Regions from separate parts of the Lysinibacillus sp. NPDC092081 genome, predicted to be linked through region 3. Evidence: riboswitches for the same ligand, from Rfam matches in the RefSeq annotation. Region 3 holds a riboswitch; each other region holds the start of a gene.
What was found. Region 3 has a riboswitch for cobalamin ahead of ACIQLB_RS08620 (ribonucleoside-diphosphate reductase subunit alpha). Riboswitches for the same ligand answer to the same signal wherever they lie in the genome.
Positions count from the first base shown of each region.

Region 1 (3,997 bases), on a different contig from region 3:
GCTAATGCTATTGGATCTACGAATCTTTCACAGAAGCCTTCTTCTTCGGATGCGCATAGGTCAATTGCCACCACACCTTTACCAAGGAACTTTTTCCCCTTTTCAACCACCTCAAATGCGCTTTCTACAGACATCGTCCTCATGCAAGACAAGATTATATTTCCCTTTATTTCGTAACAGCTTTCAGCATCCCTCATCCCCTCTATAACAGATTGAATAACTTCTTCAACACCAAGACCTTGTAATGTGTGAAGTAACGGGGCAAATCTGACTTCTAAATATTTCACATTTTCTCTTGTTGCATTCTCAAATAGCTCAAAAGTAATTCTTCTTAAGTTCTCCTTTGACTGCATGACCAAATTAGGAAGAGAAAATCTTTTTAAATATTCATCAAGGGATTCACATTCTAACGGAGCAATCAGCTCCTTTTGCAGTTCATCCTTATCAAAAGAGGGTAACGGAATACCTTCCTTCTGTGCAATATCGATAATAGTTTCAGCCCTTAAGCTTCCATCCAAATGACAGTGTAGTTCAATTTTAGGCAATGCTAAAAAGTTCATTTTTGACCTCCTGAAATAAATTATTAGATTAAAATACAAAAAAAAAATTCCTGACTACAAAGAAAATACAAATTTTGTACTTTCTTCGTAATCAGGAATTTAGGTTCCTGGTAGAGACCCCCAAACCATATTATTGGGGTTATACGAAATACTATTGAAATCATTAACGATTTTTAATATGATAATAAAAAAAATTCGGATTGTCAACATGGTTCCTAACACCGATAAATCATTGTGTTTATTCTAAAAACATATGCATAAGAAGTGATTGCTCTAATTGAACACGTAAGTTCAGTATCTATATGTAACTCAGAAACGTTGGAAAGAAATATACAATTTCACTAATATATTGACACAAAAACCACTTTGTCGTAAATTTAAAATAATTGCATAAAAGCATTAGGTGCCCATTGCGGGAGAATAGGGAATAAAGTGAAAAGCTTTAGCGGTCCCACCACTGTAAAAGGGAGTTTCATAGAGAATAACCACTAGCATCGTTCTGGGAAGGTTCTATGAAATGTTGAAATTGAGCCAGGAGACCTGCCTATTGCTTCGATTATATAGACGATGGAAAAGTCTGTAGTTTATTTGTTATGGAATAAACTACAGGCTTTTTATTTTTTTCTCTAAATCATTCTTCGAGTAATAAGGGCAAAAAAGAAAGGGGAAATTTTCATGCAATTATTACAACAGACGATTCAAAACATTCAAAGTGCCGACCACAAAATGATGGAGAAGGCAAGAGAACGCATAGATGCACTTTGCAAGCCTCCTAGAAGCTTAGGGAAATTGGAGACCCTTGCTGTGCAACTATCCGGTATTACAGGAGACCTATTCCCTGCGATTGATAATAAAGCAATTATTGTCTGTGCTGCAGATCATGGTGTTTGTGATGAAGGGGTGACATCTAATCCGCAAAATGTGACGGTCTTTCAAACATTAAATTTCCCTAGAGGAGGAACTGGTGTCTGTGCGATCGCAAAAATTACAGATGCAAAAATTGTCACAGTAGACGTTGGCGTAAAAGAGGACATTCCGCATAATGCTGGTGTCATCATAAAAAAAATTAAATATGGAACGGACAATATGGCAAAAGGTCCTGCTATGTCAAGGGAAGAAGCCATTCAATCCATTGAAGTAGGAATTGAAGTAGCTACGGAAGAAATAAGCAAGGGGATAAATGTACTCGGGACAGGTGAAATGGGGATTGGTAATACAACACCGAGTGCTGCCATATTATCGGTTCTTCGTGAATGTCATCCGAATGAAGTGACAGGCTTCGGTGCAGGTGTTGGACCAGGGGGGATAGCGCATAAAGTAGAAGTCATTCATGATGCTATTGCATTAAATAAACCAAACCGCGATGATGCTATTGATATTCTTGCAAAGGTCGGTGGGTTAGAAATAGGAGCTATGGCTGGGGTGATACTTGCAGCTGCCGCACATCACAAACCTGTTGTTATTGATGGCTTTATTTCTACTGTTGCTGCTCTTATTGCATACGAACTCGAGCCAAACGTCAAAGACTATATCATTCCTTCTCATGCTTCTGAAGAACCAGGTGCAAAAATTGCTGCTGAAATGCTCGAAATTGAACCGATGCTACAGATGAATATGCGATTAGGCGAGGGCTCTGGTGCAGCTTTAGCCTTTCCTATTTTGGACGCAGCTTGCTCTATGATGAAAAACATGGCTACATTAGAGGAATCTATGCTGCTGTTGAAAAAGTAACTTTATTAATCTTCAGGTGCTTATTGAGCGGTGTTTGTGATAAATAAGAAATTAAATTTAAAAATTTAAAACAAGCCCAAATTTGATAATTGGGCTTGTTATTATGCAACAGTATAGCTATGCTCGATTCAACCTCCGCAACGGTAACCGCCATTTCTTCATATATGAAAGTACTCTTAGTACTGTGATCACACCAAATAATACATATAAAAAGAGATCCCCTGAAAATAGTTGAAGTCCGATGATAAGCCCGGCAAGTGCTGCCCAAACACCATAGACTTCATCACGGAGGACTAATGGTTGTCGTCTAGCTAATAAATCGCGAACAATTCCACCACCAGATCCTGTTAAGACAGCAGCAACAATAACGGCACTAATAGGCATATCAAGCTTGACAGCATAAAGGGCACCTTGAATCGCAAATGCCGATAACCCAATAGCATCAGTGAAATTGCCCCAACGATGCCAATGCTGAATGAGCCGATGGGGAAATATGAAAAAAATTGTAATGGCTGCAATGGCAATTTGGAACATCATGTCCTGACCCCACAGTGTTGTTACAGGTAAACCTATAAGTAAGTTTCGTATAGCTCCACCACCGAAAGCGGTTACGATACCGAGTATATATACACCGAATAAATCGTATTCTTCCTCCATTGCAATTATTGCCCCGGAAATAGCGAAGGCAATTGTTCCAATAATACTAAAAAACTCCCAAGCCAACCCTGTCACCCCTTATGTGAATAAATCATTTCATGTTGTTGTAGATTACATACTAGAAAACATTAAAGTCTCCTTTTTGTATCTAAAATTTTTGCATAGTAAAGCATCGACTTATAGTTTGGAATTATCAGATATCAAATATCTTATTATAGCAGAATTAAATAGATTTAGTTCGTAATTAAGTTTAGCGCCTATTGCAAGTTTTGCAGGCAAGCTCACAAATTGTTAAGATAAGATTTGAACAAATGTGAAATGGAGAAGAATATAATGACTTTTACAACCAATTTAACAGAAGAAACACTAGCATTAGCTGCTAAAATAGAAGAAAAGGTACGCTCTTTTCATGCAAAGGTAGAAGACATGGCGTTCTTCAATCAACAAAAAGTGCTTGCTGCGTTCCGAAAGCATCAAGTAAGTGATTATCATCTGCACCCGTCTAATGGTTATGGCTATGATGATGAGGGGCGTGACAATCTAGAACGTGTTTATGCAGAGGTCTTTGGAGCGGAGGCTGCCATTGTACGTCCGCAAATTATTTCTGGTACACATGCAATCACACTTAGCTTATTCGGCGTGCTACGTCCTGGTGATGAATTACTTTATATTTCGGGTCAGCCGTATGATACATTGCAATCAATAGTCGATGGTGGCGACAAGGATACTGGCTCGTTAAAAGATTATAAAATCGGTTATCGCCATGTGGATTTAATCGATAATCAAGCGATTGATTGGGAAGGTGTTGCAGCTGCAATTACACCAAGCACTAAAATGATTGCGATACAACGTTCGAAGGGGTATGCAACACGCCCATCCTTTACCATTTCACAAATTACAGAAATGTGTGCAAAAATCCGTGAATTAGCACCAAATGCAGTTATTTTCGTTGATAATTGCTATGGTGAATTTGTTGAGGCACAGGAACCGACCGAGGTTGGTGCTGATTTAATGGCAGGCTCGCTCATTAAAAATCCTGGTGGAGGCTT
Region 1 is NZ_JBIVRU010000001.1:573,839-577,835, reverse strand. It holds gene add (adenosine deaminase) at 1-560, opposite strand, end outside; purine riboswitch at 629-727, opposite strand; cobalamin riboswitch at 945-1,122, shown strand; gene cobT (nicotinate-nucleotide--dimethylbenzimidazole phosphoribosyltransferase) at 1,236-2,291, shown strand; gene ACIQLB_RS03025 (trimeric intracellular cation channel family protein) at 2,409-3,014, opposite strand; gene ACIQLB_RS03020 (methionine gamma-lyase family protein) at 3,282-3,997, shown strand, end outside.
Region 1: another riboswitch for cobalamin. It lies ahead of cobT (nicotinate-nucleotide--dimethylbenzimidazole phosphoribosyltransferase); the one in region 3 lies ahead of ACIQLB_RS08620 (ribonucleoside-diphosphate reductase subunit alpha).

Region 2 (3,997 bases), on a different contig from region 3:
TTCATACGATTGGCATTAGGATCTGTCGCAAAATCATTACTCGCTGCTCCTGTTTCTTGATTCATTGCCCATGGTTCATTTTCTTCCTTCAGTCGTTGATGTGGTCGTAACGGTTGTTTTTCCTCACCAAGTGTATATTTACGTTGATAACCACGTGGCGTAATCATTTTATTGTCATAGAAAAATGTTGTTGAATTCCCGATAATAACTGTCGTTAACATGCCGATATCGTGTTCAAGCATTTCCGCTAAAGTAGTCATCGTAATTTCCTGACGGTCACGATACGCGCTTTTCACAAGTCCAACCGGCGTATCTGGTGAACGATATTCTAATAAAATTCGTTGTGCCTCAACGATTTGTCTCGTACGACGCCCACTTTTCGGGTTATAAAGAGCAATAACAAAATCCGCCATAGCTGCCGCTTCCACTCGTTTTGCAATTAAATTCCAAGGTGTTAGGTGATCACTTAAACTAATGGTACAGGCGTCATGCATAATGGGAGCACCTAGTAAACTTGCACACGAATTAATAGCTGAAATACCAGGAACAATTTCTACCTCGATACCAGTTGCTTCTGTCCATCCTAGCTCGATTAATACTTCATACACTAATCCAGCCATTCCATAAACCCCGGCATCTCCACTGGAAATGACCGATACGATACTTCCAGCCTCTGCTTGACGTACCGCTTCCTGTGCACGTGAAACTTCCTCTGTCATACCAGTACTAATAATTGACTTTGCACTAACTAAATCCTGAATAAGTTCAACATAAGTTTTATAGCCTATGATCATATCACTTTGTTGTAGTGCCTCCACAGCACGAGTCGTAATATGTTTAAAGTCTCCAGGGCCAAAGCCAACTACGAAAATCTTACCTTTTTGCGCCATTTTGTTACCCCTCTTTCACCTTTTCAATACCTTTAATGGCTGTTGTTTGTGCTGTACGTTGTAACGAACCTTCACGCAATGTAAAGACATGCTCATTATGTAACGATTCATGATTTAAATCTTGCACGAGTGCCTTCGCATGCTCCGTTGTCGGCACTCTGTACCAATTTCCCTGAGGATAAGCAATGACAACACAAGCATCCTTACACCTGCCATTACAGCGGGTCCTTGTCGTATGTATTTCCTTATCAAGTGCCAGCAACTGTATTTCATCACGGATTGCTTGTGTAATATCCTCAGCATCTTTTTTCATACAGCTACTACCATTGCAAATAAAAAGATGTGTTTTCATCCCTTCTAAATTCCAAGTTGTCATAGTTGTTCTCCCCTCATTTGCTTTTAGGAAAAAGAAAAACCTTTACTCTAGACGAAGAGTAAAGGTTTTGTAGAAGCAAAAAAAACGAATATAGTTGTGTACTCGCTCTCGCTTCAACTTCTCCCTCCGAAAAGTTTGCATGCATCATCACATAAGCAGGTTTCCTGACTTAAGCTTCCTTTTACTTTCGCGCCTTCCTAGATTTCACTAGTGGCTTCCGCGATTTCATCAGCTATTACAGTAGCGGGGGCTGTATCGGATTCTCACCGATTTCCCTATTATCTTGAAAATATTTCAAGCACTTATGGATGTTTTATATGAATTTATTATTTTTTTATAAAATTGAAAACTGTTTCTATCATAGCTTATTTTTTCATAATTTCAATATTTCTTTCTTAAATTGTGACATTTTTATTAACTTTTTTTAGAAAAATGCGACATTCATATTACATTTATCCGAATTTTCGACATAGAAACTCAATTAAAAATATTTTCATAAAAAGTATAGCATATTTATGGAAAATCATGTTACACTTTGTCGTGAAATCTCACAACTTCATCTTTTTTCGGTGCGATTTGTTCAGCATTTCGCTTAAAAGGGAAGCCGGTTTAAGTCCGGCGCGGTCCCGCCACTGTACTAGGGAGTTTTATAGAGAATGTCACTATCCAAAGGATGGGAAGGCCTATAAAACGTTGAACTAAAGCCAGGAGACCTGCCGAAAAATATGTGATCGTTTCAACCTACGAGGATGGGTGTGCGGCTTAGCAAATTAGAATTTTATTTGCATTTTTTCAGCTATGCATTTTTCCGCAAATGGAGAAGTGCTTTTTTATTTGCGCACGCTAATTCGAAATAATTTATTGAGGAGGAGAGATTTTTGAAATTCTCAGGTTGGAAGCTTAGTTATTTCTTATTGGCATTTTTATTTGTGCCAAATCGTGCATTTGCGATGCATATTATGGAGGGCTTTTTGCCAATTGAATGGGCGATTTTTTGGTGGGTCATATCGATTCCTTTTATTATTTTAGGATTACGTTCTATTCGTAAAACCATCGATGAAAATCCTGAAACAAAAATGATATTAGGTCTATCGGGTGCTTTTGCCTTTGTGCTATCAGCTTTAAAAATTCCTTCTGTAACGGGAAGTTGCTCACATCCGACAGGAGTTGGGCTTGGAACAGTTCTTTTTGGACCATTAGCGATGAGTGTTATCGGGACAATCGTATTATTATTCCAAGCTTTACTTTTAGCACATGGTGGCCTTACAACTTTAGGAGCTAATGCCTTTTCCATGGCCATTATGGGCCCTATTATCGCTTACTATGTATTTAAGGGCTCACAAAAAATGGGGCTATCATTTTCCATCGCCGTCTTTTTAGCAGCAATGCTTGGTGACTTAGGTACATATGTTGTCACTTCTGTGCAATTAGCTCTTGCCTTCCCTTCTGAGGTCGGAGGCTTTATGGCTTCATTCACAAAGTTTGCAGGTATTTTTGCATTAACGCAAATTCCTCTTGCTGTTAGTGAAGGAATTTTAACAGTGGTCGTTATGAACTTCCTGAAAAAATACAATGTCAGTGAATTAAAAGCTTTACGTGTTTTTTCAGCAAAGGAGGCTCACTAAAAATGAAAAAAAACTTATTGCTTTTAGCAATTGTTGTGTTATTAGCAATCGTTCCCCTGTTTATTCAAAAAGGTGCAGAATTCGGAGGGGCTGATGGCGAAGCAGAAGCAGCAATTAGTGAAATAGATGCTAACTACGAGCCATGGTTTGAAAGCTTATGGGAGCCACCAAGTGGTGAAATTGAAAGCTTATTATTCGCACTACAAGCTGCTATTGGCGCTGGATTTATCGGCTATTTTATCGGCTTAATGCGCGGCAAACATAAAGAGGGTTAAGCGATGTTACTCATTGATAAGTATGCTTATTTGAATAAATTAGCGTCTGTTCATCCGCTAGAAAAAATGACCTTATCCCTTGGACTACTTATATTGTCGCTTATCATGAGAGATGAACGAATTTCACTCATTACATTTATTGTAATGAGTGCTTTTATCATTTTAAGCGCAAAAATCCCTACAAAATATTATGCAAAATTATTATTGTTACCTGGGTTTTTTTTACTATCAAGTTTAGTATCAATATTAATTTCTATAGCACCAACAACTAGCACGCTACCAACGCACATTTGGTCATTTTCTCTTAATAGTTGGACAATTTTTGTCGGCAGTGCAAGCCTAGAGACAGCGCAGCAGCTTTTTTTCATCGTCCTTGGCAGCATTAGCTGTTTGTATTTTTTAATTCTCACAACATCAGTACAATCCATTTGTTACGTCTTGCGACAATGGCATCTTCCAACTCTATTTGTAGAGCTAGTAGAACTAACGTATCGTTTTATTTTTATCTTTTTAGAAAGTATGCAAAAAATTCATCTTGCCCAACAGGCCCGCCTAGGATACAACTCCCCTATGCAGTGGCTTCGCTCGGTATCAATGCTGATTGCAGCTTTATTTGTCGAGATGTTTCAACGCAGTCGTGAGCTAAACAATGCGATGGAAGCGCGTGGTGGCGAAACTGTCTATTGGCAGGATGATGTTATCTATAACACGAGAAATTGGACTGGTATTGCTGCTATTTTTATATTCCTCATCATTTATGGAGGCTTTTTCTGATGACAGATTTATACTTTGATTTAACACATTTATCCTACGCTTATGCAGATGGAACTC
Region 2 is NZ_JBIVRU010000025.1:14,779-18,775, forward strand. It holds gene cobJ (precorrin-3B C(17)-methyltransferase) at 1-890, opposite strand, end outside; gene ACIQLB_RS22430 ((2Fe-2S) ferredoxin domain-containing protein) at 895-1,266, opposite strand; cobalamin riboswitch at 1,403-1,587, opposite strand; cobalamin riboswitch at 1,817-2,001, shown strand; gene ACIQLB_RS22435 (energy-coupling factor ABC transporter permease) at 2,145-2,891, shown strand; gene ACIQLB_RS22440 (energy-coupling factor ABC transporter substrate-binding protein) at 2,894-3,166, shown strand; gene cbiQ (cobalt ECF transporter T component CbiQ) at 3,170-3,940, shown strand; gene ACIQLB_RS22450 (energy-coupling factor ABC transporter ATP-binding protein) at 3,940-3,997, shown strand, end outside.
Region 2: another riboswitch for cobalamin. It lies ahead of ACIQLB_RS22430 ((2Fe-2S) ferredoxin domain-containing protein); the one in region 3 lies ahead of ACIQLB_RS08620 (ribonucleoside-diphosphate reductase subunit alpha).

Region 3 (3,997 bases):
ATTAGTTGTGGCGTATAGTAGCTTGTTGTTTGTCATAGGCTTCTCCATTGTTCCATTTGTGTTGATGGCTGTATTAGCGTTTGCCTTTTTAGTCTTTCGTCAATTTACAGTGCGCAACTTTGGTGGCGTTTCTGGGGATTTACTCGGTGCATCAATTGAAGGAATGGAGGTTGTGCTGTGGGTGACGTTGTTATTGTGCACTTAATGAGACATGCACCAACTAAGGAAAATTTGGAGAAGCGTTATATCGGCTGGACAGATTCTTCATTAGCTGATGCATCTTTACTGACTACAGTAGATCAAGATGTCACGAAGGTGTATGGTAGTGATTTGCTGCGCTGTAGGGAAACAGCTGCCCATTATTTTCCGAATGCAATATATGTGTCTGATAGGAGATTTCGAGAGTCGAACTTCGGTGAATTTGAAGGGCGAACATATGAGGACTTAAAAACGGATAGTCGTTATTGTGCATGGTTAGATGATCCCGTACAGTCACCGCCTCCAAAGGGGGAAGGCTTTGATGCTTTTTGTGCGCGTGTCATTGAAGGGTTTACTGAGTTACCAAAAGGTGAAGATGTTTATCATCTCGTTGTCCATGGTGGAGTGATTCGAGCACTTCTTGTAGAATTTGCACCGACTGAGCAATCTTTTTGGTCATATCAATCACCGCATGATAAAATGTTTTCTTTAACGTTTACAAGAAAGGCTTGGGGGGAGGGAGCGAGATGCATGTCTTTATCGGAGGAGCCTATAGTGGAAAAACCGACTATGTTATGAAATTGCTTGCAGGTCAAAAAGTTGAGCTAGTAGATGGCAATCTACCTGATGGCAGCCCAGCCTGTGATGTACTAGTTATTAAAAACATAGAGAAGTGGCTCGTGACACAAGATCTTGAGGAGGATGAACCCCTTGTCAAAACCATTTTGACAAGACTAAAGACTCTTGAAGAAAATTGTGCCGTCTATATAATAGTGACCGATATGGGACGTGGAGTTGTGCCAATGGAAAAACAGGCACGATTGTTGCGTGATACATGTGGACGTTTGTACCAGGCGTTATTTGCTGAAGCCGAACAAATCATACGCATTTGGTACGGTATCGGGGAACAAATCAAATAATATAGTTTTATAAAGTAGGCTTTTCATTAAAAGTTGGGGATGACATGATTGGGGTGAAAGCTGGCGACTCCTTGGGATTAGTCGGACGCACCTAGCTGGAATGGAAATCAACCCAACGTTTTAATGACGAGCCAAATATTAAAGGAATGAGGAAATGGGATGGATCGACAAAGATTGATGAAATTGACGCTCACTGCCATGGTAGCGGCAATTTGTGCAGTGGGTGCAGTCATTAAAATTCCAACATTTATTTCAACTGCAGCGCTTGACTCTGCACCTGCATTGTTGAGTGTTGTATTTTTATCTCCAGTATTAGCTGGGGTTGCGGGAGTCATTGGGCATTTTATTTCAGCCTTAACTACTGGCTTCCCCTATGGACCACTACATATTATTATCGCAGTAGAAATGTTTATGGTTGTATGGGTCTTTGGGGTTATGCATAAAAAAGGAATGCATTTCTGGAAATGGCCTGTGGCACTTATTTTAAATGGTGTCGTGGCACCTTTACCATTTTACTTTATCATTAGTCCGGCATTCTACTGGACGTCACTGACTAGCCTTCCATTGGCAACACTCATAAATTTAGTGATCGTTGCGGTTGCGATGCCAATTCTCTCAAAGGTGTTTGTGCGTAAGGAAGGTCGAGTCCATTGAGAAATGCAATAAAAATAGGTGAGCTATTTGCTACAACTGACAATGCCGCAGCCATTGGTGAAAAGCCACAAGATGTTGTGGCTGCTTCAGACAAACTAACGGCATACTTAACGGCACGTGTTACATTTTTAGAGCAGCTTGCTGCAAATGCTTTACCAAGCCATATTTTACTCGCTAATTTTTCAGGGGATGCTGCATGGTCTCGTTATGTGGCAGGCATTCAGCAGGTTTTTGATGAGGCTGGTCTTAGTTGTCCGCCAATAGACGGTAGCACAGAGTCCAATATGCCCACTTTACAATCAGGGTTGTCTGTAACGATGCTTGGTGAGCAACAGAAACGCACAGCAACTAAGCTTGAGCAACTAAGTTGGTACACCTATGGACTGCCACTTGTAGGCAATGAAGTCCTTGCACAGCCTGAAGATGTCGCACAGCTGCAACCCATTTTTCAGGCATGGAATGAGGAAATAGTGCAGCAAATATGGCCAGTTGGATCAAAAGGTCTGCAAGCAGAATTTACCCGACTTTTTGGCAAACAACAGGTCAAAAGTTCATTAGATGTTGAGAAATCGGCTGGTCCATGTGCAGTAGTTTTGCTAGGAATACAGCCAGAAAAAGAGCAGCAAGCACAAAAAAATTTTCCTAGAAATTTTGAAAAACTATGTAAAACTGCATTGTAATTGGGCTTGCTTCGAGAAAATGTAGCACTTTATAACGTGCAAGGGGCAAAACGCCTATTGCAACAATAAACACAATATGTTAGATTTGTTTAGGAGTTAAAACACAATATATAGTATTTTGGACAAGCGGTACCAATATGGTTTAAAAGGGAATTCGGAAAAAGAGTCATCTTAGGCCGAAGCTGTCCCCGCAACTGTAAATGCTGACAAATGATGATTAGGCCACTGTGAAGAACGGGAAGGCCATCGTTTGGAGGAAGCATGAGCCAGGAGACCTGCCGAGTTGTTCAAGACAGCAACACATTCTTCGGGGATTGAGAAGTGGAGGCGAAAGATTTGTTCACTTCTTTGTGTGCATGTCCTTCATTTCCATTTCCGATTTTACAGCGATCACGTAACCGATAAATGTTGCGTGATCGCTTTTTGTGTTGCTGTAGAAGGAAAGGGAGAGAATGTTACATGACAATTCAAATTGAACAGCAAATGACTAAGCTCAAGAAAAGTTACACGGAGGATGAACTCGAAAGTTTTGTAAGGTTATCGGATCGATGGCTACGAAAAAACGACAATGCCACATTTGAAGCATGGGCAGATGCGATGATTTTACAAACGCTTAGCCTCATTGATGAAGAGGAGCCATACTGGACATTTGTCGCAGCTCAAATTTATTTAGAAAAGTTATATGATCAATTTGCAATGCGCCGTGGTGTTTCAGTGAAGGATGTTTATAAAGTTTTCCCAGAACATTTAGCACACTATACAGAAGCTGGTTTGTATCATGAAAGTTTAACAACAAAGTATAGTGAGCAGGAGCTTCAGGAACTCGCTTCTTATTTAGAATCAAGTCGAGATGAGTTGTTTACGTATATTGGCTTAAAAACATTAATGGACCGCTATGTAGTCCGTGACTACACGAAAACACCAGTGGAGCTACCGCAGGAACGATGGATGGTCATTGCGATGACCCTGATGCAGGATGAAACAGAAAATCGTTTAGAAAAAGTACGTGAATCGTATTGGGCGATGAGTAATTTATATATGACTGTTGCCACACCAACATTATCGAATGCTGGTAAAACACATGGACAGCTATCTAGCTGCTTTATCGATACAGTAGATGATAGTTTACAAAGTATTTATGACACGAATACAGATGTCGCAACATTATCGAAGTACGGCGGTGGCATTGGTGTTTATATGGGCAAAATTCGTAGCCGAGGCTCATCTATTAAAGGCTTTAAAGGTGCATCAAGTGGCGTTTTACCATGGATTAAACAACTTAATAATACGGCGGTTTCAGTCGATCAGCTAGGTCAACGACAAGGAGCTATTGCTGTATACCTAGATATTTGGCATAAAGACGTCTTTACGTTTTTAGATTTACGCTTAAACAATGGGGATGAGCGTTTGCGTGCCCATGATATTTTCACAGGGCTGTGCTTACCGGATTTATTTATGGAAACTGTTGAGGCACGTGGGGAGTGGCATTTATTTGACCCACATGAAGTGCGAGAAATCATGGGCTACTCACTAGAGGATTACTAC
Region 3 is NZ_JBIVRU010000003.1:268,464-272,460, forward strand. It holds gene cobS (adenosylcobinamide-GDP ribazoletransferase) at 1-205, shown strand, start outside; gene ACIQLB_RS08600 (histidine phosphatase family protein) at 178-777, shown strand; gene ACIQLB_RS08605 (bifunctional adenosylcobinamide kinase/adenosylcobinamide-phosphate guanylyltransferase) at 726-1,118, shown strand; gene ACIQLB_RS08610 (ECF transporter S component) at 1,278-1,772, shown strand; gene ACIQLB_RS08615 (hypothetical protein) at 1,769-2,452, shown strand; cobalamin riboswitch at 2,563-2,750, shown strand; gene ACIQLB_RS08620 (ribonucleoside-diphosphate reductase subunit alpha) at 2,912-3,997, shown strand, end outside.

Region 4 (3,997 bases), on a different contig from region 3:
ACTGCTTGTTCATCACGATCAGTCCAGCTTGAAAAGAAGCCTGTTTGATGTGGATACCGTCCAAGTGATACTGCCTCCCGTACACTGTTTGAAAAGGCATTAGCATGTAATTGCGGAAGCACCGCCATTTTTTTTGCTAGTGCACGAGCATTGTAAGAGCTACTATTTTTACCATCTACTAATATAGTGCCTGCAGTAGCTGGTAGTATGCCACTCATTACTTTTAACAGCGTGGATTTCCCGCTACCATTCGGCCCTAAAATCCCTAGTATTTTTCCTTTTTCAACGGAAAAACTAATATCATGGACGACCGGTACATCTTCATATCCACCAGAAAGATGTTCAACGACAATCATGCCCTTACCCCCTTGCCTCTACGTTGCTTATAAAAAATATAGGAAAAAACGGGCGCCCCAATAAATGCGGTAATGACACCAATCGGTAGCTCTCTTGGTATAATAATTGTTCGTGCTATTAAATCACAAATAATCAGCAAAGTTGCTCCATTTAAAAATGATAATGGCAATAAATGACGATGATCGGAACCCCAAACCATTCTCGTCATATGAGGAACAACTAAACCGACAAAGCCAATCGTTCCAGAAACCGCTACTGCAGCTCCTGTCAACATTGATCCACCCACTAAAATAATATATTTACTACGCTTAACATTGACACCTAAATGCTTCGCGCGTTCTTCACCATATAACAGAACATTTAACTCGCGTCTTTGTGTCCAAAGCATAATTGAGCCAATTATTACAAACGGGATAATCATCTGAACGTATGGCCAACCACGCATCGATACTGAACCGAGCAGCCATCCGATAACTTGGCGCAGCTCCTCACCAGACAATGCAATCATTAATGAAATCAGGGAACCTAGAAATGAACTAAATATAACCCCTGTTAAAATAAGAGTTTCCATTTTTAGCGAGCGGTCTACTATTCTAGCAAAGCCCATAACAGCTACCATCGTTAATATAGCACCAATCATACTAAAGATTGGCAATGTAAAATGGCCGACTACAGGTATTGAAATACTAAAGAAAATCGTCATAACTGCGCCAACTGATGCACCGGAGGAAACACCTAACGTATAAGGGTCAGCTAAAGGATTTTTTAATAAGCCTTGAAAAGCTGCCCCTGCAATAGCCAGTGATGCCCCCACAAGCCCTGCCAGCAGGACTCGAGGTAAACGAATCTTCCATAAAATATTGGCAGCTGTTTCATCAGCCGCCTTATTCCACACTACTTCTAGTGGAATATGAACTGAGCCTATCGCCACGCCACACCAGATGCTAATGATTAGAAGCGTAATTGCTGTTATATAGGCTACAATTGTTTTACTCATTTAAACGCCTCAGGGTAGACGGCTTTCGCTAGTTCCTCAAGACCATCTGCTAAACGAGGACCTTGACGACTTGTTATATTTTCATCTACTTGTACTATGGCTTTATCTTTTACTGCCGTAATTGTCTCAAAGCCTGCACGTTTTGGAATTTTCGTTAAAATATCAGGTACATAATTATATGCCACAACAATGACATCTGGATTTTTCGCGATAATTTGTTCAGCATCCATTTGATACCAGTCATTTACATCTGCTGCCACATTTTCAGCATGAATCATTTCTAGCATTTCATTCATAAATGTACCTTTACCAGCAGTATAAATCTGTGGCTCATCAGAAGATTCTACAAAGACTTTCTTTGGCTCAACACCCTCAAGTTTTGTTTCAACTTCTTCAACTTTTGCCTTCATGTTTGCGACTATTTTTTTAGCCTCTTCTAATTTTCCTGTTGCACGACCAAGCTGTTCAATCGTTGTGTAAGTTTCATTAAAGTTTTTTGCATCCGCTACAACAAATACTTTCACACCTGCTGCCTCAAGCTGTTCAATGGCTCCTTTTGAATAACTCATACCCGATGCATGCGCAAGAACGATATCTGGTGATAATGCAATAATTTTTTCAATATTGTAATCCATACCACCAACCTTATCTTTTTTAGTGGCCTCTGCTGGATAATCGTCATTGTCTGTCACACCAACTATTTCATCATTTAAGCCAAGGCTAAATAAAATTTCTGTGTTACTTGGAATAAGAGAGACAATTTTTTCAGGAGGTGCTTCTAGCGTAATATCCTTGCCAGTAGCATCCTTTATCGTCATTGGGAATGTTGCTTGATCTACTTTTGATGTCTCTTGTTGCTCAGAAGATGACGGCTTTTCATTTGTTGCCTCTTTTGTATTACATGCAGCAAGCAAGCCAATAGCTAAAAATGCTGATAATCCTATTTTCCAAATTTTCTTCATGTGAATCCCCCTTAGTCTAGTAGTGCATATAGTTTTTAACGCTTTGTTTTTCTGATTTATCGATTCATTTTAGTTTTTTATCGCCCAATATTTTGGGGTTATCATCAACCTTGCGAACTTCCCTCAACGTTATGGATTTATCGCCCACATTTTCAAATTTATCGACATTCATCTTCCAAAACAAATACCCCTCATCATAAACAATGAGGGGGTCAAATTTGCACAAAAAACATATACAAAATCCACCATCCTATCCTCGTAGGCTACAACGTGTTTTCTATAAAGGCAGGTCTCCTGGCTCGTGCTCCATACGCTTTTTCAAGCCTTCCCGAAAATTTCAGTGGCGTAGATTGAAAAAACTCACACATACAGTGGCGGGACCGCATCGGAATTACACCGATTTCCCTTTTCACTTTACTTAAGTAAAGAACCTTTATAATATTCAGTTGATTGTATTATACATGAAAATGAAAGAAGTCGCCTCCATTCGAGACGACTCCTAATCAAATCAATTATGCCTCGGCATAATTGCGTCCGGAATCGGCTTTGTGCTCGCACAAAGCCGATTCCGTGACATCCGCCGGAGGCTTAACTTCTTTCTGCGGGTGTTTGGACACCCGCTGAAAGAAGTTAAACTATATCTGAAAAATACTGTACCGTTTTCATCGGTGCACCCATTTCACGTAACGCCCATGTGTGCTCTAAATAAATATCTGCTAGCTTCTCATATTTGCCGCCGAATCTTTGTGCCCATTCTACAGCTACAACACTTTCATATAAATGTGCCATTTTCTCTGCAACCTTTTTTGCCTCAAACGTTTTCGTTGCATCATCTAAACGGCTAAATGTTTGCAAAGTTGAATCTAGTTTTGCTAATTGCTCCGCTACAATTTCGACTAATGGACTGTCCGTTAGTTTTTCTAGGCGCTCTTCCATGACACGAACAAACAATTCATGCACATGAAACTTATCAACTAAACGAATGAGCTCTAAAGCTAAAATATTCGCAGTCCCTTCCCACACAGTAAGTACCTGTGCATCTCTTAATAACCGTGGTGTAACAAAATCTTCAATATAACCATTTCCGCCATGTAATTCAATGGCCTCACTAGCATAATGTACAGCTTGCTCTGCCGTTTCTTTTTTCATGATCGCAATATACAAGCGATTCAAAATGATGTCCTCTTTATTCGCCTGCCCACTAGTTACTTTATCGTACAGCTGAATAAGATCAAAAACCGCGGCAACTTCTACATGAAGCTTGGCAGCGAATTTCCCTAGTGTATCCTGAATCATAGGATATTGCGTTAAAGGCTTACCAAACGCATAACGATTTGTCACATAATGCTTCGCCTCTAAATAGCCACGGCGCATAATACCGATAGAAGCAACCGCATTGCAAATTCTTGATAAATTAAGTGCCTCCAGCATATAATAAATTCCTTTATTCGGATCACCTACGACATAAGCTAGCGCACCATCAAATTCAACCTCACCAGAAGGTACTGCTCTAACACCAAGTTTATCCTTTAAACGCCGAATGCGGAGATTATTAACTGTGCCATCCTCATTTCGCCAAGGAACTGCAAATAAAGTTAAGCCCTTTGAACCTGCCTGAGCCCCTTCCATGCGTGCCAATACCATGGTTACTCCACACATTCCTGCGTTAGATGCAAAATAT
Region 4 is NZ_JBIVRU010000006.1:128,052-132,048, reverse strand. It holds gene ACIQLB_RS12015 (adenosylcobinamide amidohydrolase) at 1-356, opposite strand, end outside; gene ACIQLB_RS12010 (FecCD family ABC transporter permease) at 353-1,354, opposite strand; gene ACIQLB_RS12005 (ABC transporter substrate-binding protein) at 1,351-2,316, opposite strand; cobalamin riboswitch at 2,584-2,766, opposite strand; gene ACIQLB_RS12000 (acyl-CoA dehydrogenase family protein) at 2,947-3,997, opposite strand, start outside.
Region 4: another riboswitch for cobalamin. It lies ahead of ACIQLB_RS12005 (ABC transporter substrate-binding protein); the one in region 3 lies ahead of ACIQLB_RS08620 (ribonucleoside-diphosphate reductase subunit alpha).